2 regions of the Rhodoferax sp. LB1P47 genome follow, and region 2 is predicted to be linked to the other one. Evidence: riboswitches for the same ligand, from Rfam matches in the RefSeq annotation. Region 2 holds a riboswitch; the other holds the start of a gene.
What was found. A riboswitch is a leader RNA that binds a small molecule or an ion and turns the genes downstream of it on or off. The one in region 2 is predicted to bind thiamine pyrophosphate.
Positions count from the first base shown of each region.

Region 1: it holds a riboswitch for thiamine pyrophosphate, as region 2 does, so the genes downstream of both, thiC (phosphomethylpyrimidine synthase ThiC) here and AC0969_RS18685 (FAD-dependent oxidoreductase) in region 2, are expected to answer to the same signal.

Region 1 covers NZ_JBWMAU010000030.1:6,102-20,171, forward strand. Annotated here, with positions in the region: gene AC0969_RS19365 (response regulator) at 1-16, shown strand, start outside; gene AC0969_RS19370 (sensor histidine kinase) at 13-1,392, shown strand; gene yicI (alpha-xylosidase) at 1,455-3,797, opposite strand; gene AC0969_RS19380 (ABC transporter ATP-binding protein) at 3,807-4,871, opposite strand; gene AC0969_RS19385 (carbohydrate ABC transporter permease) at 4,882-5,703, opposite strand; gene AC0969_RS19390 (carbohydrate ABC transporter permease) at 5,700-6,599, opposite strand; gene AC0969_RS19395 (ABC transporter substrate-binding protein) at 6,755-7,972, opposite strand; gene AC0969_RS19400 (acetyl-CoA C-acyltransferase) at 8,227-9,402, opposite strand; gene thiC (phosphomethylpyrimidine synthase ThiC) at 9,839-11,752, opposite strand; TPP riboswitch at 11,890-11,991, opposite strand; gene can (carbonate dehydratase) at 12,003-12,659, opposite strand; gene AC0969_RS19415 (MBL fold metallo-hydrolase) at 12,838-13,968, shown strand.
Region 2 covers NZ_JBWMAU010000025.1:32,562-40,885, forward strand. Annotated here, with positions in the region: gene AC0969_RS18675 (purine-cytosine permease family protein) at 1-1,071, shown strand, start outside; gene thiD (bifunctional hydroxymethylpyrimidine kinase/phosphomethylpyrimidine kinase) at 1,128-1,970, opposite strand; TPP riboswitch at 2,013-2,120, shown strand; gene AC0969_RS18685 (FAD-dependent oxidoreductase) at 2,159-3,226, shown strand; gene thiS (sulfur carrier protein ThiS) at 3,223-3,420, shown strand; gene AC0969_RS18695 (thiazole synthase) at 3,424-4,224, shown strand; gene thiE (thiamine phosphate synthase) at 4,261-5,091, shown strand; tRNA gene AC0969_RS18705 (tRNA-Asn) at 5,123-5,198, shown strand; tRNA gene AC0969_RS18710 (tRNA-Asn) at 5,278-5,353, shown strand; gene AC0969_RS18715 (hypothetical protein) at 5,450-5,722, shown strand; gene AC0969_RS18720 (flavin reductase family protein) at 5,777-6,391, shown strand; gene AC0969_RS18725 (anti-sigma factor family protein) at 6,458-7,264, opposite strand; gene AC0969_RS18730 (RNA polymerase sigma factor) at 7,261-7,767, opposite strand; gene AC0969_RS18735 (COG4315 family predicted lipoprotein) at 7,777-8,148, opposite strand; gene AC0969_RS18740 (glutathione peroxidase) at 8,310-8,324, shown strand, end outside.

The sequences.
Region 1 (14,070 bases), on a different contig from region 2:
CATGCTGGTGCCGTGAAAGCACTGTTGAAACCCACGCTGGTCCGCCGCATTGTGGTGGCGCTGTTGCTCGCGTTCGCGCTAGCGTGGTGCGCAGTGGCCAGCTACGTCTACCTGGATTTTCGCAACAACTTGCGGACCAACCCGGGTTTGCTACAGGCGGGCCGCAGCCTGCTGCATGCACTGGCCAACATCCAACGCGACGACCTCGCAGCCAACGCGGTGCAGGTCACGGCCCAACAGTTCAACCTGGCGCGAAGACAAGGCAGCACGCTGCCAGGAGACTTGTTGTTTCAATTGCGCTCAGCGCAGGGGCAAGAGCTTTTCGCATCGCCGGGCATCGCGGGCAAGACCTTGCACGGCATGCCCGACCAGGTGGTGGACACCACCTTGAACGGCCAGGCGTACGGCCTGTTTGCCGGTCAATCCGGCCGCTGGCAGGTGTGGATGGCCGAACCGCAGGTCGGCACGCCGTGGGTGCTGCGGTGGATATTCGACGCACTGGCACTGCCGTTTCTGGTGGCTTTTCCCTTTGTGCTGGTCCCCGTGTGGATCGCGGCCACACGGGGCCTGCGGCCCTTGCGCATGCTGGGCCAGTCGATAGAGCAGCGCGTAGCCGGGGATCTGTCCCCGCTGGGTGTCACACCGCAGTACGCCGAACTAAAACCTTTGGTAACGGCGTTGGAAGCCATGCTTGGGCAACTGCGGGGCACAGTGGCCCGCGAACGCGCATTTGTGCACGACGCGGCGCATGAGCTGCGAACGCCGCTGGCCGTGATCAGCACCCAGGCCCATGTGATGTCTCGGACCACCGATCTGCGGGAGCGCGAAGAGGCCGCCCTGCATTTGCAACAGGCCGTGGCGCGCGGCTCGCACCTGGTGCAGCAACTACTGGAACTGGCAACGCTGGACGCAGCGACGAACGCGCCGACGCAGTCTGTCGATGTGGCCGACCTGACCCGCCAACACCTGGCACAAGCCCTGCGCCCTACGGCAGACCCGGGCGTGGAGCTCGTCCTGGACGCGCCTGACAGCCTGACGCTGCCCCTCCCCGTCGCCCTGTACGAATCCGTGCTGCGCAATCTGCTGGACAACGCGGTGAAGTACGCGGGCAGCGCGGGCGAGATCACCCTCACCCTGGCTTGGCGCAACGGCGCGCTGCACCTGGGCGTGGCCGACAACGGCCCCGGCATTCCGGCACACGAGCATGCGCGCGTGTTCGAGCGCTTCTACCGAGGTACGGGCGCGGCGGTGTCGGCATCCGGCACAGGCTTGGGCCTAGCCATCGTCCGCCAGGCGTGCCGGCGCATGGGCGGCGACATCGCACTGCACAACCGCAGCGGCGGCGGCTGCGTGTTTGTGGCGACCCTACCGTTAGCCGCCCCGGCAGGTTAAAACCGTAATGCGGGTAGGTCGATGCCAAGAGTGCATCGCACCAGGCCGCCCCGCTACCTCCATCACCCCTTGGCCACCACGTGCTGTTGCCCGCCCTGCCCCGCCTGCGGCGTGAAGTGCAGCAGCACGCCGCCCTCCATCGGCTCGGCACGGATGCCCGCAGGCAACCCGGCCACGGCAGGCACGCCGTGCAGCCGCAATTGCGCCACCACGCCCCGGCCGTCAATTTGCACCCGCCAGCCACTGGCCGATGCGGTGACTGCCACGCTGAGAGCGGTGGCCCCACTGGCATCGGGAATGCGGGCGGTGGCGGTGTGGCCCGCGTCCAGTGCGTACAGGTGCAGGTGCACGCCGTCGGCAAAGTCGTAGTCGGGCCGCTGGTCGTTTGCGCCCAGTGCCAGCAAGGTGTTGGGCCGCACGTACACCGGCAGGCCCATGAAGCCGTGCTGCTCGCGCCGCCAGCCGCCGCCCTGTATTTCTTCGCCGGTGAACAGGTGCGTCCAGCGCCCGGCGGGCAGGTAAAAATCTACCGCGCCCGAGGCATCCAGCACCGGGGCCACCAGCAGGTGCTCGCCCAGCATGTACTGGCGGTCCAGACCGTGGGTGCCCAGGTCGTCGGCAAACTCCAGCAGCATGGCGCGCATCACCGGCGTGCCCTGGTCGCGGGCCTGCACCGCAGCCAGCCACAGGGTGGGCATCAGGCGGCACTTCCATTGGGTAAAAAAGCGCAGTACGTCTACCGCCTCGTCGTCATAGGCCCACGGCACGCGGTACGACTTGCTGCCGTGCAGGCGGCTGTGGCTGGACAACAGGCCGAACGCACACCAGCGCTTGTAGACATCCGCCGGGCCGGTGTTCTCAAAGCCGCCGATGTCGTGGCTCCAGAAGCCAAAGCCGGACAGCCCCAGCGACAGGCCACCGCGCAGGCTCTCGGCCATCGATTCGTAGCTGGCGCTGCAATCGCCCCCCCAGTGCACCGGAAACTGCTGGCCGCCCGCCGTGGCCGAGCGGGCAAACAGCACTGCATCCTCTGCGCCGCGCTCTTCTTGCAGCACCTGGTAGACCACCTGGTTGTACAGCTGGGTGTAGTAGTTGTGCATGCCCTCGGGGTCGGCTCCGTCGTGGTAGACCACATCGGTGGGGATGCGCTCGCCGAAATCGGTTTTGAAGCAATCCACCCCCATGCGCAACAGGCCGCGCAGGTGACCGGCGTACCAGGCGCAGGCCTCGGGGTTGGTGAAATCCACCAGACCCTGGCCGGGTTGCCAGCGGTCCCACTGCCACACGCTGCCATTGGCGCGTTGCAGCAAAAAGCCCCGCGCCATGCCCTCGGCAAACAGCGGCGAGGGCTGGGCGATGTAGGGGTTGATCCAGAGGCAAATCTTCAGCCCCTGGGCTTTGAGCCGCGCCAGCATACCCACCGGGTCGGGAAAGGTTTCCGGGTTCCAGGCAAAGTCGCACCAGTGGAAAGCCTTCATCCAGAAGCAGTCGAAATGGAACACGTGCAGCGGAATCTGCCGCTCGCGCATGCCCGCCACAAAGTGGTTGACGGTGGCCTCGTCGTAGTCGGTGGTGAAAGAGGTGGTGAGCCACAGGCCAAACGACCAGGCGGGCGGCAGCGCCGGGCGGCCGGTGAGCTGGGTGTAGCGGTCCAACACCTGCTTCGGACTGGGGCCGTCGATCACAAAGTACTCCAGTGCCTCGCCGCCCACGCTGAACTGCACCTTGGCGACCTTCTCGGAGCCAACCTCGAACGACACCTTCTTGGGCGTATTCACAAACACCCCGTAGCCGCGCGAGCTGAGGTAGAACGGCACGTTTTTGTAGGCTTGCTCGGAGCTGGTGCCGCCGTCCTGGTTCCAGATGTCCACCACCTGGCCGTTGCGCACAAACGGGGTGAAGCGCTCGCCCAGACCGTAGATGTTTTCGCCCACACCCAGGTCCAACCGTTCAAACATATGGGTCTGGCCACTGGCCTCCTCCAGCACATGGCCGCCGGCCCGCAGGCCGCTGCCGGTGAGGCGCTTGTCGCAGTGCATAAAGTCCAGCTGCCAGTCGCCCCTGCGCGGTATGCGCAGTTGCAGGCTGCCGCTGGTGAGCGTGACCGCCTCGCCCCCCAGGTCAATCAGCGGGGCAAAGTCTGCCTGCGCAAACAGCTCGAACGCCGGGCGGGCCTCTGCCTGGCCCTCAAAGTGCGCCATGCGCACACCCACCACCCCTTCGCGCGGCGAGAAGATGCGGATGGTGAACAAGGCCACGTCCAGCTGCGCGGCCCGCCCGCCCACATCCTTGGGCGCAGCGTGGATAAGCAGCGTGTGGCCCACCTGCTGCACGGCATGCACATACACCGGGTACATCACTTGCAGACCCTTGCGGATCAGCCAATTTCCATCATTTATTTTCATGGGCAGAACTTAAAGAGCGACCTCGGAGCCAAAGTTAAAAACGTGAACATGTTCGGGCGCAATGCCCAAAGTGACGGCATCGCCTTCGCGAAGGCCCACCGTACCGGCCTGCGCCAGGGTCAGCGGGCTACCGCACAGCTCCAGCCCTACAAAGCTTTGGCTGCCGGTGGTTTCCACGGCGGTCACCACGGCAGGTAGCGGCTGCACACCAGCGTTCAGCCGCAGATGCTCGGGCCGCCAACCCAGCCACACCCGCAAGCCCGCCTCACGCGGTCGGCCCAGGGCGATATGCAGGTTTTTATCTGCGGCCAATACGGCATGCGCGCCGTCTGAGCCTACGGTAGCTTCTATAAAATTCATAGCAGGCGAGCCTATGAAACCGGCCACAAACTTGTTCGCCGGTGTGTCGTACAGCGCCAGCGGTGCGCCCACCTGCTCGATCCGCCCGGCGCGCATCACCACCACCTCGTCAGCCATCGTCATGGCCTCGATCTGGTCGTGCGTCACGTAGACCGAGGTGGCACCCAGGCGGCGGTGCAGCTTGCGGATTTCGCCGCGCATATGGACCCGCAGGGCGGCATCCAGATTGGACAAGGGTTCGTCAAACAAAAACACCTTGGGCCGCCGCACGATGGCCCGGCCCATCGCCACGCGCTGGCGCTGACCGCCCGACAGTTCACGCGGAAAGCGCGCCAGCAGCGGCTGCAAGCCCAGGGTCTTGGCCACGCCGTCAATCGCCTGCTGAACCACCTCTTGCGCGGCCTTTTTCAGGCGCAGCGAATAGCCCATGTTGCGGGCCACGTCCATGTGCGGGTACAGCGCATACGACTGGAACACCATCGCCACATCGCGCTCGCGCGGCGGTTTGTCGTTGACCACCACGCCGTCGATGCACAGGCTGCCGGTGGTGATGGATTCCAGCCCGGCGATGGTCCGCAGCAGGGTGGATTTGCCGCAGCCGGACGGCCCCACCAGGGCCACGAAACGGCCCGGGGCGATGGCCAGGCTGATGTCTTGCAGCACCGGTGTGCTGCCAAAGGTTTTGCCCAGATGCTGGATGTCGATGGCGTTCATAACGGTGTTCTTATTTGAGTGCGCCCGCCGTCATGCCGCTGACGATGCGCCGCTGCAACAGCATGAAGACGATGAGGATGGGCGTGGTGTAGATGGCGGCATAGGTCATGATGCCGACCCAGTCGGTCTTGGTGTCGCCCACAAAAGCGGCCAAGGCCACGGTGGTGGTTTGGTATTGGTCGTCCAAAATCAGCGAGCGCGAGAACACATACTCGCCCAGCGTCTGCAAGAACACCAAAATGCCGGTCACCAGCACGTTATTGCGCGCCAGCGGCAGCACTACCTGCACAAAAGCCTGGCGCGGCGTAGCCCCATCCACCAGGGCGGCCTCGCGCAATTCACGCGGTATCTGCACAAAGGCCGAGCGCATCAGCACCATGTAGAACGGCAGGGTCTTGCTGATCTGCGCCAGCACCACCGCCGTGCGCGGATAGCCCAGCAAACCGATCTCCTGGAACACGGTGAACAAAGGCGTCACCATCAGCGCGGGCGGCAGCGCTTGCAATAGCAGCACTGCGAACAGCGCCGCCTCGATGAACCGGCTGCGGGCCTGGGCCAGCGCGTAGGCGGCTCCGGTGCCGACCAGCACCGTGACCAGCGTGACGCCGCTGGCAATCACCAGCGAATTCCACAGGTTGCGGCCCATTGCGTAGTCATGGAACACTCGGCCGATATTGGACACCGGGTGCTCCGGCCAGAACGTGGGCGGCAGGCGAAACAGCTCGGGGTTGCTCTTGAATGCGGTGATGAACATCCAGTACAGCGGAAACAGATAAAGCAAGGTCAGCGTCAACGCCACCCCGCACAGAATTTTGGGCCGCAGGTTTTTCACAGCACGCGCTCCTGCCGGGTGGCCCGCACATAGACCACGGCGGTGGCCACCACCAGCAGCAGCATCAACGAGGCCACGGCACTGCCCGGCCCCACCTCAAAGGTCTGGAACGACATCTGCCACGACCAGTGCTGCGCCACCTGCGAGGCATTGGCCGGGCCGCCCTGGGTGAGCGCGGCCACCAGGTCAAACTGTTGCAGGGTCATGATCACGCCCAGCGCCAGCACCGCCCCCAGCGTGGGCTGCATCATCGGCAGGGTCATACCAGTGAAGCGCTGCCAGGCCCCAGCGCCGTCCAGCTCGGCGGCCTCAAACACATCGCGCGGAATCTGCGCCAGCCCGGCGGACAGCAGCAGCATATTGAACGGCACGCCCAGCCAGACATTGGTGATGACAATGGCGGCCAGCGCGTAGTGCGCGTCCGACAACCAGTAGATCGCCTCGTGCACCAGGCCCAAGCTGCGCAGCACATGGTTGAGCACGCCGAAGTCGCCCGCATACAGCAGCTTCCAAATCACACCGGCCACCAGCCCCGGCATGATCCAGCCCGCCAAAAACAGGCCACGCATTACCGTGGCCCCGAAGAATTCTTGCTGAAACAGCAGCGCCAAGCCAAAGCCCAGCGTGATCTGGAACAGCAGCGACGCGGCGATGAACACCAGCGTATGCACCAGCACGCCCCAGGCCTCGGGCCGCTGGAACACATCCACGTAATTGGCAAAACCCACCCAGGGCCGCTGCCACCAGGACAGGTCACTCAGCGCATCCACCTGCTGGAACGACAGCAGCAGGTTGTAGACCAGCGGCACCCCGGCAAACACCAGCAGGTAGCCCAGGCCCAGCCACAAGAGCACGCGCTCAAAGTAGCCGCCATCAATAAGGGAACGGGAAGTCATAAAGAAAAGAGATTCAAACAGGCAGCCCTAGGCGCTCCGGGGGACGAAATACCCACCGCGCCGTCATACCCGCGCAGGCGGGTATCCAGTACGGCCGCTACTGGATTCCCGCCTGCGCGGGAGTGACGGTTGGGCGGTTTTGTGGACCAATGCCCTTAAGGTTTGTTGACCTTGGCGACCGTGGCCGCCGCTGCGGTCATGGCCGCTTGCGGCTCGGCCTGGTGGGTCAGCACCTGCTGCATGGCGCCTGAAATGGCTTTGGAGATTTGTGGCCATTCGGGGTTGGGGCCCCGGGCGCGGGCGAACTTCATCTGCTCCACAAAGGCGGCGTAAGCGGCCGGCCATTTCGGGTCGGGCGACACCGCGTCCTTGGTGGCGGGCAGGATGCCGAAGTCGTTCCAGTTGCGGCCTTGCTGGGAATAGACATACTCTAAAAAGCGGAAGGCCAGCTTGGGATTGGCGGCGGTTTTGGGGATCACATAGCTTTGCTCGCCCAGAGCCGAGGCGCGGCTGCCGCCCTCTTTTTCAGACGGCAGCAGGGCCACGTGCCATTTGAACTTGGCGCTCTTGTCGATGCCCGGAATCTCCCACGGGCCCGAGATCACCATCGCCGCGTTGCCGTTGACAAAGGTGGCGGTGGAATCCGACTGTCCCCGGTTCAGCGTGTCGCGCGAGGCCAGCTTTTCGTCCAACAACTTTTGCCAGAAGGTGACAGCGCGCACTGCACCGGGCGAACCCAGGGTGGTCCAATCCGCCCCCGTTGCCTGGATGTAGGGCAGAAACTGGAAGGTGCCCTCCTCGTTGCCCTTGGCCGAAAACGCCAGGCCGTAGATGTTTTTATCCGGGTTGTTCAGCTTCTTGGCCGCCTGGTAGAGCTGCTCCCAGCTTTGCGGGTCTTTGTCGATCCCGGCGGCACGGAACATGTCGTCGTTGATGTACAGCGCAATTGTGTTGGCACCGCGTGGCATGCCCACCAGCTTGCCGCCCCAGCTGGAGTTGTGCAGCGGGCCGGGCAGGATGTTGTCCTTTTTGATGACCTTGGACTGGGCCACCAGCGCGTCCAGCTCGTACAGCGCCTTCTTGGCGGCAAAGAAGGCCACGTTGGGGTTATCGATGGGCATGATGTCCGGGCCGGTGCCGGAGCGGATGGCGCGCAAAGCCTCGTCGTTCACATCGGAGAACGCCACCCGGCGCACCTCCACCCGCACATCCGGGTTCTTGGCCTCGAACTCCTTCACCATGATTTCGGTGTAGTTATCCTGCTCGCCAAAACTCCATACCTTGAGCGTCTCGGCCGCAAATGCCGGGGCCGATGCCAGTGCCGCAGCGGCAGCCACCGTGCCCAGCCAGTGAAGGTGTGTCCGTCGATCCATGTTGTGTCTCCTTGTTGGTAAGCGTGCCCTCACGCGCCTGGCACCCAGGTCCAGGCCCGTGACAAGGGGCGAAAGTTGGTGGCTCGCGGAGGTAGCACACCAAAGTGCGTCATTGTTTGTCAGTCAAACTAACTAAGTCAATACACAAAACGCCCGAGGAAACCCTTACCCACACCCCGCCAAAGAACCTCTACAAAAATTTATACAAAACAAGGCTCTGGCGCACGTTCCATCTGCGCATAATGCTATATTATTTATAGCAACTCAAGCGCCATAACCGTCGCCTCGCCGCCGCCAATGCACAGCGTGGCCACGCCCCGGCGCAGGCCCTGGGCCTGCAGCGCGTACAGCAAGGTCACCAGAATCCGCGCCCCGCTGGCCCCAATCGGGTGGCCCAGCGCGCAGGCCCCGCCGTGCACATTGACGCGGCTGTGCGGCAGGCCCAACTCGGCCATCAGCACCATCGGCACCACAGCAAAGGCCTCGTTGATTTCCCACAGGTCCACCTCGGCCACACCCCAGCCGACCTTGGCCAGCAGCTTTTGCACGGCCCCCAGCGGCGCGGTGGCAAACCAGCCGGGTGCCTGGGCAAACGTGGCGTGGCCGGCGATGCGGGCCAAGGGTTGCACGCCCATCTGCACGGCGGTGGAAGCGCGGGCCAGCACCAGCGCGGCGGCCCCGTCGCTGATGGACGCGCTGCTGGCGGCGGTGATGGTGCCGTCCGCCTTGAACGCAGGTTTGAGTGTGGGGATTTTGTCCGGCCGGATCTTGCCGGGGGCTTCGTCGGTGGCCACCGCAACCCCTTTCACTAGCACCGGCGTGGTCTCCGCCGCAAACGCGCCCGAGGCCACCGCCGCCTGCGCCCGCTGCACGCTGGCGGTGGCAAACGCGTCCTGCACCGCCCGGGTAAAGCCGTATTGGGCCGCGCAGTCTTCGCCAAAGCTGCCCATGGAGCGGCCCGCCTCGTAGGCATCTTCCAACCCGTCGAGCAGCATGTGGTCCAGCACCTGCCCGTGGCCGATGCGGATGCCGCTGCGCCCCCGGGGCAGCAGGTGCGGCGCGTTGGTCATGCTCTCCATCCCCCCCGCCACCACCAGGTCATGGCTGCCCGCCACCAGCATGTCGTGCGCCAACATGGTGGCGAACATGCCCGAACCGCACATCTTGGACAGCGTGACCGCCCCCGTGCCCTGCCCCAACCCGCCCTTGAACCCCGCCTGCCGCGCCGGCGCCTGCCCCTGCCCGGCCATCAGGCAGCAGCCCAACACCAGCTGGTCGATGCGCGCCGGGTCCACCCCCGCGCGCGCCACCGCCGCCCGGATGGCCGCCCCGCCCAAGTCGTGCGCCGCCAGGGATGCGAACGCCCCCTGGAACGCACCCATGGGGGTGCGGGAGGCGGCGAGGATGACGATGGGGTCGGTGGTGGGCATGGTGGCGGTCCTTTGGGGTCACTGTACGCCTGCGGGGGCTGTGGCGAATTGCTATTTAATCAATAGCACTTTGCACAGGAAGAATATGCGCTGGAGGCTGATTTGGTGATTTTTATAAACACTTGTCTCGCAGGTGCGGGTAGAACCAGCGCTTTGTAAAAACCCTACGGGGTGGGGGTTGGGGGGGTTGCATTGCAGGGCATGGTTGGTGGCTGCCTGACCCTCACCCCCACCCTCTCCCCGGAGGGGCCAGGGAGCAAGTCAAGCCCCCACCCCGGCCCTCCCCCGGAGGGGGAGGGAGGAATGCAGGGGGCTGATTTTCCACTGCCCCGGGAGGGAGAAATGCGTGGCCCCTGACGTGCCGCACGGAGTGGGGCTGGCTTGCCCCTTCCCCCGCCGGGGGAAGGTCGGGATGGGGGCCCGGCGGTGGCGTCGATTAGCCCTGCGCGATCGGGATCACGCCGTTCACCGGCACATAGATTTCTCCACCACCGCTCTTGAATTCTGCCGACTTCTCCAACATGCCTTGTTCCGCTGCAGCGGCTTCGCTCACGCCCAGGTTTTTGGCGTATTCGCGCACTTCCTGGGTGATCTTCATGGAGCAAAACTTCGGCCCGCACATGGAGCAGAAATGCGCCACTTTGGCCGAGTCTTTGGGCAGGGTGGCGTCGTGGAATTTCTTGGCGGTTTCGGGGTCGAGCGACAGGTTGAACTGGTCCATCCAGCGGAACTCGAAGCGGGCTTTGGACAGCGCGTCGTCGCGGTAGCGGGCACCCGGGTGGCCCTTGGCCACGTCGGCGGCGTGGGCGGCGATTTTGTAGGTGATGATGCCGACCTTCACGTCGTCGCGGTCGGGCAGGCCCAGGTGCTCTTTGGGGGTCACGTAGCACAGCATGGCGGTGCCAAACCAGCCAATCATGGCGGCGCCGATGCCGCTGGTGATGTGGTCGTAGCCGGGGGCGATGTCGGTGGTCAGCGGGCCCAGGGTGTAGAACGGCGCTTCGTGGCAGTGCTTGAGCTGCTCGGTCATGTTTTCTTGCACCAAATGCATGGGAACGTGGCCGGGGCCTTCGATCATCACCTGCACGTCTTGCTGCCAGGCTTTTTGGGTCAGCTCGCCCAAGGTGCGCAGTTCGGCAAACTGGGCTTCGTCGTTGGCATCGGCGCTGGAGCCGGGGCGCAGGCCGTCGCCCAGCGAGTAGCTGACGTCGTAGGCCTTCAGGATTTCGGTCATCTCATCAAAGTGGGTGTAGATGAAATTTTCTTTGTGGTGGGCAATGCACCACTTGGCCATGATGGAGCCGCCGCGCGAGACGATGCCGGTCATGCGGTTGGCGGTGAGGTGGATGAAGGGCAGGCGCACCCCGGCGTGCACGGTGAAGTAGTCCACGCCCTGCTCGGCCTGCTCGATCAGGGTGTCGCGGAAGATTTCCCAGGTCAGGTCTTCGGCCACGCCACCCACTTTTTCTAGCGCCTGGTAGATGGGTACGGTGCCGATGGGCACGGGGCTGTTGCGCAAAATCCAGTCGCGGGTGGTGTGGATGTTTTTGCCGGTGGACAGGTCCATCACCGTGTCGGCGCCCCAGCGGATGGCCCAGACCAGTTTTTCGACTTCTTCTTCGATGCTGGAGGTGACGGCGCTGTTGCCGATGTTGGCGTTGATCTTGACCAGGAAGTTGCGGCCAATGGCCATCGGCTCGACTTCGGGGTGGTTGATGTTGAGCGGAATCACGGCGCGGCCACGGGCCACTTCGGAGCGCACAAATTCGGGGGTCATCACGCGGGGGATGCTGGCGCCGAAGCTGTTGCCGGCCAGGCGTTTGTCGCGCTCGGTGTTCAGCGCGCCCTCGGCATATTGGGCCATCCACTCCAGCTTTTGGTTTTCGCGCAGGGCGACGAATTCCATCTCGGGGGTGATGATGCCTTGGCGGGCGTAGTGCATCTGCGAAACATTACCCGAGAGGTTGGCACCGGCCTTGGCGCGGCGGGGCGTGCGTTGCAGGCCGGAGGCTTGGGCGCGCAGCAGCTGCAAGGACGCGTTTTCTTCGCTGTTGCGGCCATCGTCCAGCGCATTCAGGATGCGGGCGGCGTAGCTTTCAGTGTCGCCGCGCGACTCGATCCAGCCGGCCCGCAGCGCGGCCAGCCCGGCACGCACGTCAATGGTGGCGGTGGGGTCGGTGTAAGGGCCGGAGGTGTCGTAGACGGTGACGGCTTCGCCGTTGCTCTGCATGATTTCACGCAGCGGCACGCGCAGGTCGGGGCGGCTGCCCTGGATGTAGCGCTTGGTGCTGGCGGGCAGCGGGTCGCAGGCGTAGCTGAGGAGCTGGGCGAATTTGTCGGGGGCGGTAATGGGGGCGTTCATGGGGGGGTCTCCTGTTTGGTGGGAGCCCAGAATGCGCAGCCAAACTGCGCGAACCCCCAAGGAGATGCCCCGCTTCTTTGCAGATGGGGCGTGGTGACGGCGCGCATCCGTACCGCTAGGGATAGGACGCTGTCGTCAAGCTCTTCTTACGCTGGTATGAACCAGATCAAGTTCGCGGGTTTGGTTTCCATCTCAGCGCATTTCACTGCGCACCCCGGGCGGGTGGCAGTGTACGGCATCAGCGCGGCGCGGCAGCCACCGCTGCCACGGCCGCGCGGTAGGCGGTTTCCAGCCCTTCCACCCCATTGACGGTGATGTGCAGGTTTTGCAGCAGGCCGTCGTGGATGCCGTACACCCAGCCGTGCACGGTGACGTTTTGGCCGCGCGCCCAGGCATCGACCATCACCGTGCTTTGGCAGACGTTGACCACCTGCTCGATGGCGTTGAGCTCGACCAGCGCATCGTGGCGGTGGGCTTCGGCGATGTGGTCCAGCAGGGTCCAGTGGCGGTCGCGCACATCCTGGATGTGGCGCAGCCAGTTGTCGGCCAGGCCCACGCGCTGGCCCGACAAGGCCGCCGCCACGCCGGAGCAGCCGTAGTGGCCCACCACGGTGATGTGCTCGACCTTGATCACGTCCACCGCAAACTGCACGGTAGAGAGCGCATTCAGGTCCGAATGCACCACCACATTGGCCACGTTGCGGTGTACAAACACCTCGCCGGGGGCCAGGCCCATGATCTCGTTGGCGGGCACGCGGCTGTCGGAGCAGCCGATCCACATGTACTTGGGCTTTTGCTGGTGCGTGAGTGCGGTGAAAAAGCCGGGGCGTTGGCGCTCCATCTCGGAGGCCCAGATGCGGTTATTGGCAAAAATATCGGGAATGGATTGGGTCATGGGGGCGTATTTTGCCGTGCCCCAATACCCTTGCAGCCGTTTTATGGTCAAAACAGGCTGTAATGTATATTTTATGGGCGCAAGCAGCTATTTAAAATATAGCAAAACTCGCCATGCCGTCAACCTGGCGACAGGCCGACCGCATACGCTGAGGCCAAACCTCCAGAATGCCATCTCCATGAACCTACTCGAACAACAACTGCACTACCCCCTGGGCGATGCCCTGCCCGCACAGGGCGAAACCGTCGCCGTGGCCCCCGGCGTGCGCTGGATCCGCATGGCGCTGCCGTTTGCGCTAAACCATATCAACCTGTGGCTGCTGGAGGACGAAATTGATGGCCAGCGTGGGTGGAGCGTGGTGGACTGCTGCATCAGCGCGGAAACCTCACAGGCGCAGTGGGAGGCGATTTTTGCCACCCAGCTCGGCGGCCTGCCTATTTTGCGCATCATCGTGACGCACATGCACCCCGACCACATCGGCCTGGCCTCTTGGCTGTGCGCGCGCTGGAACGCGCCGCTGTGGATCAGCGCCACCGACTACTTTGTGGCCGAGCACAACATCCGGCACTCCAGTGGCAACGGCGGACCGGGAGCCGCAGAATTCTTCCGCAAACATGGCCTGACCGACCCCGAATCGGTCGAAAAAATCCGCGCCCGTACCGGCTATTTTTCGGCCATGGTGCCCACCCTACCCGCCAGCTTTGTGCGCATGCAAGACGGCCAGACCCTGCGCATCGGCGGGCGCGATTGGCGCTGCATCAGCGGCTACGGGCATGCGCCCGAGCACATTGCGCTGTATTGCGGCGAAACCCGGGTGCTTATCGGCGGCGACATGATGCTGCCGCGCATTTCTACCAATGTCAGCGTGTTCGATGTAGAGCCCGAAAGCAATCCGTTGCAGCAGTTTTTGGACTCGATCGACAAGTTTGCGCCCCTGCACCCCGACACGCTCACCCTGCCATCGCACGGCAAGCCGTTCCAGGGCCTGCACACGCGCATCCAGCAGTTGCACGACCACCACCGCGACCACCTGGCACGGGTGATGGTCTTTGCCCAGCAGCAGCCGTGCAGCGCAGCCGACATCCTGCCCGTGCTGTTTACCCGCCAGCTCGACCTGCACCAGATCACCTTCGCGATGGGCGAAGCGGTGGCGCATCTGCACAAGCTGTGGGTGGATGGGTATTTGCAGCGCCTGCTTGGGGCGGATGGGGTGTACCGGTTTTCAGTGGGGTCGGCGGTGGGGTCAGATCCCGATTGCGCCCCGGTGCTGGGAGGCCATGACAGCTCGCAAACCGCAATCGGGCTCTGACCCCTGCGGGATGTTTGGCGGTAGCGGTGGTGCAGCGCACCTCGGCCTTCACCGTCCGTCACGCAGAACATCCGGGAGGGGTCAGAACCTCATGCCACTAGG
Region 2 (8,324 bases):
GGCTGGGTGGCGCGCATCGCCTGCGACAGTGGCCTGTCCAGCGCCGGACTGATGCACGCCACCTTTGGCAGTGGCTTTGCCCGGCTGCCGGTGCTGCTGAACATCGTGCAACTGGTGGGCTGGACCACCTTTGAGCTGGTCATCATGCGTGACGGCACCGCCGCTATGGCCAAGCAGAACTTTGGCCTGGACCTGGCCAGCCCCAGCGGCGTGCTGCTGACCACCCTGCTCTGGGGCGCGGTGCTCACGGCCCTGATGGCGGGCTCGATGCTGACCCTGGTGCGCAAGTTCATTGGCCGTTATGGCCTGCCGCTGGTGGTGCTGTCGCTGCTGTGGCTGAGTTGGCAATTCGCCCAGCAACTGCTGGCCGGTGATGCACAGGCCTTCTGGCAGCGCCCCGGCAACGGCAGCATGGGCATGCTGTCGGCGATGGACCTGGTGATCGCCATGCCGGTGTCGTGGCTGCCGCTGGTGGCCGACTATGCCCGCCACGGCCGCAACCGCACATCGGCCATGACCGGCACCTGGCTGGGCTACGCGCTGGCCAATATCTGGTGCTATGCACTGGGCGTGGTGGTGGTCACCGTGGCCGCACCGGGCACGGATCTGGTCACCGCCTTGCTGCTGGCCCAGGGCGGCCTGCTGGCGCTGGGGTTGATCTTGCTGGACGAGGTGGACAACGCCTATGGCGACGTGTATTCGGGTGCGGTGTCAGCCCACAGCCTGCGCCCGCAGTGGAGCATCCGCCGCTGGGGCCTGCTGCTGGCCGTGGTCTGCACCGGGCTGGCGCTGGTGCTGCCGATCCACAGCCTGGAGCCGTTTTTGCTGCTGCTGAGCTCGGTGTTTGTGCCGCTGTTCGGGGTGATTTTGGGCCGCCTGGGCAGCCACGCCAAGGCCCATTCGCAGCGCCGGGTCGAGCCGCTGGCCGCTGGCCTGTGGCTGGCCGGCATCGCCGTCTACCACCTGCTGGCCACCTTGGCCCCCCAGTTCGGCGCGGCCCTGCCCACGCTGGCTTTGGTGTTCACGGCCGCCTGGCTAAGCCGCCCGCTGCGCACCACTTACTCGCTATAAAATAAATAGCTACTAACGCATATTAAATATGCGCTAGCGGCCTATTTCTTATAAATTTAGCCAGCCAACACCTGCATAGCCACAGGCGCAAAACCGTGGTTCAACGGCCCCTGGCCGCGCCCGGTATGCACCTGGGCACCGCCGGTGATGGCTCCCAAAATGTAGGTTCGCGCCAGCCCCACCGCCTCGGGCAGGGCGTGGCCCTGCGCCAGGTACACGGCGATGGCCGACGACAGCGTGCAGCCGGTGCCGTGGCCGTTGTGGGTGGTGATGCGGCGGCTTTCCCACCAGTGCAGCGGGCCACCATGCAGGCCCAGCACATCCACCACCGCGCTGCCCGGCAGATGCCCGCCCTTGACCAGCACGGCCGGTGCGCCCAGCGCCAACAAGTCGGCCACAGCAGGGGGCAAAGCAGCCGCGTCCTCCACGCTGCGGCCCAGCAGCAGGGTGGCTTCGTCCAGATTGGGCGTGACCACGGTGGCGCGGGGGAAGAGTTGTTCCACCAGCACCTGCACCGTCTCTTGGGCCATCAGCCGGTCGCCACTGGTGGCCACCATCACCGGGTCGAGCACCACTTTGGTGAGCTGGTAGTGGTCAATTGCCCAGGCCACCACCTCGACCATCTCGGGCGAATGCAGCATGCCGATCTTCACGGCGTCGGCACCGATATCGTCCAGCACGGCCTCCAGCTGGGCCTTCAGGAAGGCCGGAGGCACGGGGTGGATGGCGGTCACGCCCCGGGTGTTTTGTGCGGTCAGCGCAGCCAGGGCCGTCATGCCGTAGCAACCCAGGGCGCTGAATGTTTTCAAATCGGCCTGGATGCCTGCGCCGCCGCCGCTGTCGGACCCGGCGATGGAGAGCAGGCGCAGGTAGCGCGGGGAAGGTGCTTGGTCAGTCATGCCGAAATTATCGGCGAGCGAGTGTGATGTAATTCACGGTTACGGATGAAACAGGGGTGTCTGGCTATTGCATGTGCGGTGGCTGGGCTGAGAAAAACCCTCATACCCGATCCAGATCATGCTGGCGTGGGAAGTTTCCAACCAACGACTACGCCTCGTTTCGTCCAGCACACCCTACGGACGATCCCTTGGCAACACCTCTGACCACCACCATCCTCGGCGCAGGCCTGATGGGCCGCTTGTTGGCCCTGGCATTGGCACGCGCGGGCCACACGGTACAGGTATTTGAAGCCGCTGGGCCCGAGGCCGAGGGCGCAGCCGCCCGGGTGGCCGCCGCCATGCTGGCCCCGCTGGCCGAGTCGGCCATTACAGAGGCCAGCGTGGTGCAAATGGGCCAGCACGGGCTGCGGCGCTGGCCGGAGCTGATCGCGCAGCTCGACGCGCCGGTGTTCTTCCAGCAAAACGGCACATTGATTCTGTGGCACCGGCAAGACGCAGCCGAGGCCACGCGCTTTGGCCACCAGTTGAGCGCCACCCGCCAGCAGTTGCCCAGTCTGCCCGCCCCGCAGGCGCTGGATGCCGCCGCCATCGCTGCGCTGGAGCCCGGCATCGGCAGCCGCTTTGCCCAGGGCCTGTACCTGCCGGGCGAGGGCCAGTTGGACAACCGCCAACTGCTGGCCGCGCTGCTGCTGCAATTGCAAAAACACCAGGTCGGTCTGCACTGGCACAGCCCGCGCGAACCGCAGGATTGCCAGGCGGACTGGGTTTTCGACTGCCGGGGACTCGGTGCACGCAGCCAATGGCCGGGCCTGCGCGCGGTGCGCGGCGAGGTGCTGCGCCTGCACGCGCCGGGGGTAGATCTGCGCCGCCCGGTGCGGCTGGTGCATCCGCGCTATCCGCTGTACATCGCGCCCAAAGAAAACAAGGTGTTCGTGGTGGGCGCCACCGAGATCGAGTCGGACGATATGTCCCCCATGAGCGTGCGCTCCAGCCTGGAGCTGCTGAGTGCCGCCTACAGCGTACACAGCGGTTTTGGCGAGGCGCGCATCCTGGAATCCAACACCCAGTGCCGCCCCACCCTGCCCAACAACCTGCCCGCCATCCGCCAAGCCAGCGCCCGCGTGCTGCACATCAACGGCCTGTACCGGCACGGCTTTCTGATCGCCCCGGCCATGCTGGACGCGGTACTGGAACTCATAGAAAAAGGGCATTCAGCGCTTGCCACGCAATGGGGTCTTGCTATAGAAACTGCATGAACGTACTGATCAACAACCTCCCCCACATCCTGCCCGTCGGTGCCACCCTGGCCGACGCGGTGGCGCTGCTGCAAGCCAAGCCGCCGTTTGCCGCTGCCGTCAACAAGGCCTTTGTGCCGCGCGCGCTGTACCCACAGACCGCCCTCCAGGATGCCGACCGCATCGAAATCATCCACCCCGTCACCGGCGGCTGAAATATGACACCTGATCCCCTCATCCTTTACGGCGAAAGCTTCGCCAGCCGCCTGCTGCTGGGCACCTCGCGCTATCCTTCTCCTAGCATCCTGGGCAGCGCCATCGCCCGCGCCCAGCCCGCCATGCTGACCGCGTCGCTGCGCCGCCAGAACCTGGGCCAGGCCGATGCGGCGACCAATGGTTTCTGGGATTTGCTGCGCCAGACCGGCGTGCCGGTGCTACCCAACACCGCTGGTTGCCACGGCCTGCAAGAAGCCATCACCACCGCCCACATGGCCCGCGAAGTGTTCGACACCCCGTGGATCAAGCTGGAGCTGATCGGCGACGACTACACCCTGCAACCCGACACGCTGAACTTGGTTGAGGCCGCCAGCCGCCTGATCCAGGACGGCTTCAAGGTGCTGCCTTATTGCACCGAGGACCTGGTGCTGTGCCAGCGCCTGGTCGATGTGGGCTGCCAGGCCGTCATGCCCTGGGCCGCACCCATCGGCACCGGCAAGGGGCCTATCAACCCCTACGCCATGCAAGTGCTGCGCGAGCGCCTGAGCGTGCCGCTGCTGGTCGATGCCGGGCTGGGCCGCCCCTCGCACGCCTGCCAGGTGATGGAATGGGGCTATGACGCAGTGCTGCTGAACACGGCCGTCGCCCTGGCGCAAGACCCGGTGCGGATGGCCGGGGCCTTTGCCGATGCCGTGCAGGCAGGACGCAATGCGTTTTTAGGCGGCGCGATGCTGGAGCAGCAGGCCGCCCAGCCCAGCACCCCGGTGCTCGGCACACCGTTTTGGCACCACGCGCAGGAATAAAACATGCCCCACGACATCACCACCCGCTTTGCCGACATGGCCCTGCCTGCCACCGACGAAGCACTGCGCCTCAGCGCCTGCCTGCAACTCGGCTTCATCCCCACCGATGCCGCCTGCATCGCCCAGGCCTGGCAGGCCCAAATCACGCGCACCGGCAACGCCAGCGACTGGCCCGACAGCCCGCAAGATTTCGGCCTGCGCCCCTGGCCGCGCCGGGATGCCTTTGCGCCCTGCCCGCAGCAACTCGGCCTGTACGCCGTGCTGCCCAATGCCGCCTGGGTCGGCCGCATGGCCCGCGCCGGTGTACCCACGGTGCAGTTGCGCTTCAAATCGGAAGACCCCGAGGCCATCCAGCGCGAAGTTACCGCCGCCGTGGCCGCCGTGCAGGACACGCCCGCCCTGCTGTTCATCAACGACCACTGGCAGGCAGCCATACAGGCCAGCGCCTACGGCGTACACCTGGGCCAGGAAGACCTGGACCTGCTGCAAACCGTTGATTTGGATGCCATCCGCATCGCGGGCCTGCGCCTGGGGGTCAGCACCCACGGCTACGCCGAGATGCTGCGCGCCGACCGCGTCAGCCCCAGCTACATCGCGCTGGGTGCGGTGTTTCCCACCACCCTGAAGCGCATGGCCACTGCCCCCCAAGGCACGGCCCGGCTGGCCGCCTATGCCCGCCTGCTACGCGACTACCCGCTGGTGGCGATCGGCGGCATTGACACCGATCGCCTGCCCGAGGTGCTGGCCAGCGGTGTCGGCTCCATCGCCGTGGTGCGGGCGCTTACCGCTACCCCCCACCCCGAGCAAACCGCTGCGGACCTGGGTGCCCGCATCCAGAAGTTTTTGACACCCGTGCAGAAAGCGTAAAAACCCACGCTATAATTTGAGGCTGCAATATTCCTCGATAGCTCAGTTGGTAGAGCGCCGGACTGTTAATCCGTAGGTCCCTGGTTCGAGCCCAGGTCGAGGAGCCAAAATTTGAAAAACTGAATTTTTGGGCTTACGCCAACCGTAGGCCCTTTTTATTTCAGTAGTTCCCGTTGAAATATGTATTCCTCGATAGCTCAGTTGGTAGAGCGCCGGACTGTTAATCCGTAGGTCCCTGGTTCGAGCCCAGGTCGAGGAGCCAAAACAAAAACAAATCAAGCACTTACCCGTTCAGGTTAAGTGCTTTTTTTATGCCCAACCGCCCCCCGCAGTAAATGCAATTACCGAAAGAAAAAACATGTTTGACACCAGCGGCCAATGGATCCCTCTTGCCAGCTTCGACGACTTTGATGACGGCTTGACCGAGCTGATCGACCTGTGGTCCAGTCCGGAAAAAACCGCTACCCAGCAGCGCAAGCAAGACGCACTCGCCCACTACAAGGCAGACCTGGAAGCGGCCACGCTCGAATGGGCCGAGAACAAAGCCAAGTCCAAAAAATACGCGGCGATTGCGCAAGAACTCGCCGAGTTTGAAGAAGTGCTGGTGAACGGCGCAGGCCCAGCGGCCTAAACAGGTCATTTTTGTAGGGCACGGCGGTTTGCACCGGGCTGGTATCTTCGGCCCATGCCCATCCATTCCTACGAACCCCGCAACGGCCACGGCCTGCCGCACGATCCGTTCAACGCCATCATCGGGCCGCGCCCGATTGGCTGGATCGCCTCGCGCAGCGCCGCCGGGGCGCTGAACCTGGCCCCGTACAGCTTTTTCAACGCCTTCAACTACACGCCGCCCATCATCGGCTTTGCCAGCGTGGGCGCCAAAGACACGCTGCGCAACATCGAGGAGACCGGCGAATTTGTCTGGAACCTGGCCACCCGCACGCTGGCCGAGGCCATGAACCAAACCTGCGCCGCCGTGCCGCCCGAGGTCAGCGAATTCGGGCTGGCCGGGCTGACCCCGGTGGCGTCGCAACTCGTGTCCGTGCCGCGTGTGCTGGAAAGCCCGGTGGCCTTCGAGTGCCGCTGCACACAGATCGTGCAGCTGCTTGCCGCCAGCGGTGACAGCGTGCCCACCTGGCTGGTGCTAGGCGAGGTGGTGGCGGTGCACATCGACACCGCGCTGTTGAAAAATGGCGTGTACGACACGGCCAACGCCGGGCACATTCTGCGCGGCGGCGGGCCCGCAGATTACTTCCATATCGGGCCTGAGCAGTTGTTTCAGATGCACCGGCCGCGCTGAAAATTTAAGCAAAATAAGCCGATAGCGCATATAGAACCTGCGCAATATGCTATCAAATAAATAGCGTCAACCTGCTGGCGCAATCTGCCGGTACACCTCTTGGGCCACCCGTGTCAGCGCCGCTTTGTCGATGCTGCCCGACAAGGCGTAGCCAAAACCTGCATCCACCCAGTAGAAGACGTTGACCTTGTCGTACTGGCCAAACCGGAAGGCGGTTTCGGGCTGCGGGGCCCGCTGGGGGGCTTCGTGGGTGACGTACAAGGTGAGGCGCTGGCCCGTGGCATCGGCATACATGAACTGCGCCACCGGCCCGCTGTCGCCGGGCAGCAGGCGCCCGCCCATCAGCTCAAAACCCAGCGGCTGCAAACGGGGCACTTTGACCGCCGCACCCAGGCGTTTGGACAACCAGGCCACCAGGTGCGGCTCTTGGTCGGCGCCCACCTCCACCGGGTGCCGCACCTCGGGGCTGTAGACCACGTGCGCCACGGCGGCGCGCTGGGCAAAACCCGTCAGCCCAGGGGCCGCCTGGGTCATCTGCGCCAAGGCCAAGTTCTGGTCCACGCTGCCGCGCACAAACCAGGCCGATGCGGCACTGACCACGGCAATCGCCACACCGGCTGCCAGGTGCTGGCCATACCAGGGCCTTTGGGGCAGCGCCGCCTGCACCAGGCGCGGCGGCAGGGTTTCCAGCAGCACCGGGGCAAACAGGGCGCGCAGGCCCTGGGTTTGGGCGCGATAGGCTTGGGCGCGCTGGGCGGCCTCGGGGTGCTGGGCCAGGTAGGCCTGCATGTCGGCCTGGCGCTCGGGGGCGAGCTGGCCGTCGATGTAGGCGTGCAGATCGGCTTCGGTGATGGTGGGGTGGATGGGGCTCATGGAACAACTTTCAGGTGCACCGGCTCGGCGCGGCCTTCCACCAGGGCGCGCAGGCGCTCGCGGCCACGCGACAGGCGCGACATCACGGTGCCGATGGGGATGCCCAGCGTGCTGGCAATGTCGGCATAGGCCATGTCTTCCAGCGCCACCAGCAGCAGAATTTCTTTCTGCTCGGGCGGCAATAAGGCCAGGGCGGCTTGCAGGTCCAGCACCTCCAGGCGGTCGCTGTGGGTGGGCGCCACGGGAATCTCGGGGGTGGCATCGTCCATCGCCACGGTGGCCAGTTGGGGGCGGCGCAGGCCGTCGGCGTGCAGGTTGTGCATGATGCCGAACAGCCAGGCGCGCATGTCGGCCACGCCGCGCCACAGGCTGGACTTGGCCCAGGCGCGCTCCAAGGTGTCTTGCACCAAGTCGTCGGCATCCTCGCGGTTGCGCACCAGGGCCCGCGCATAGCGGCGCAGGCGCGGCACGGCGCTGAGGAGTTGCAGGTCGTCCTGGGGCATCTGCTTTGATTACTTCACCACGTGCCAGACATCCTTGAAGTTATCGCCGGTACGGTCGGCAGCGGTTTTGTCGCCCTGGAAGAAGTACAGCGGCTTGCCCTTGTAGGCCCACTGTTTGCCGCCATCGTCGCGGGTAACGAGGCTGTAGCCGCCCATAGCCTGGTCGGTAGCAGTCGCCATCAGCGGCGGCCAGGCGGTGGCGCAGGGGCCGTTACACACGCTTTTGCCGCTGTCGGCCATGTCTTTGTCAAAGGTGTACAGCGTCATGCTGTTGGCGCCGACCAGCACGCCACCGGCCATTTTGGCTGGGGTATCGGCGGCAATGGCAGCCAGCGTGGCACAACCGAGTACGAGGGCGGCGGCAAAAGAGCGTGAAAACATGGTGTGGACTCCTGGGGGCAGGCAAAAGCGCCTACATACGGGTAGACGCAGAGTGTGGGCGGTTTATTCCCCCAAGCGTAAAAAAATATCGCCCCGCGCACACATGCCAGCCAAGATGCAGACCCGCTAAAGTTCCAATACATCCACAACCGGAGCAGTCCATGCACCCTACCCTG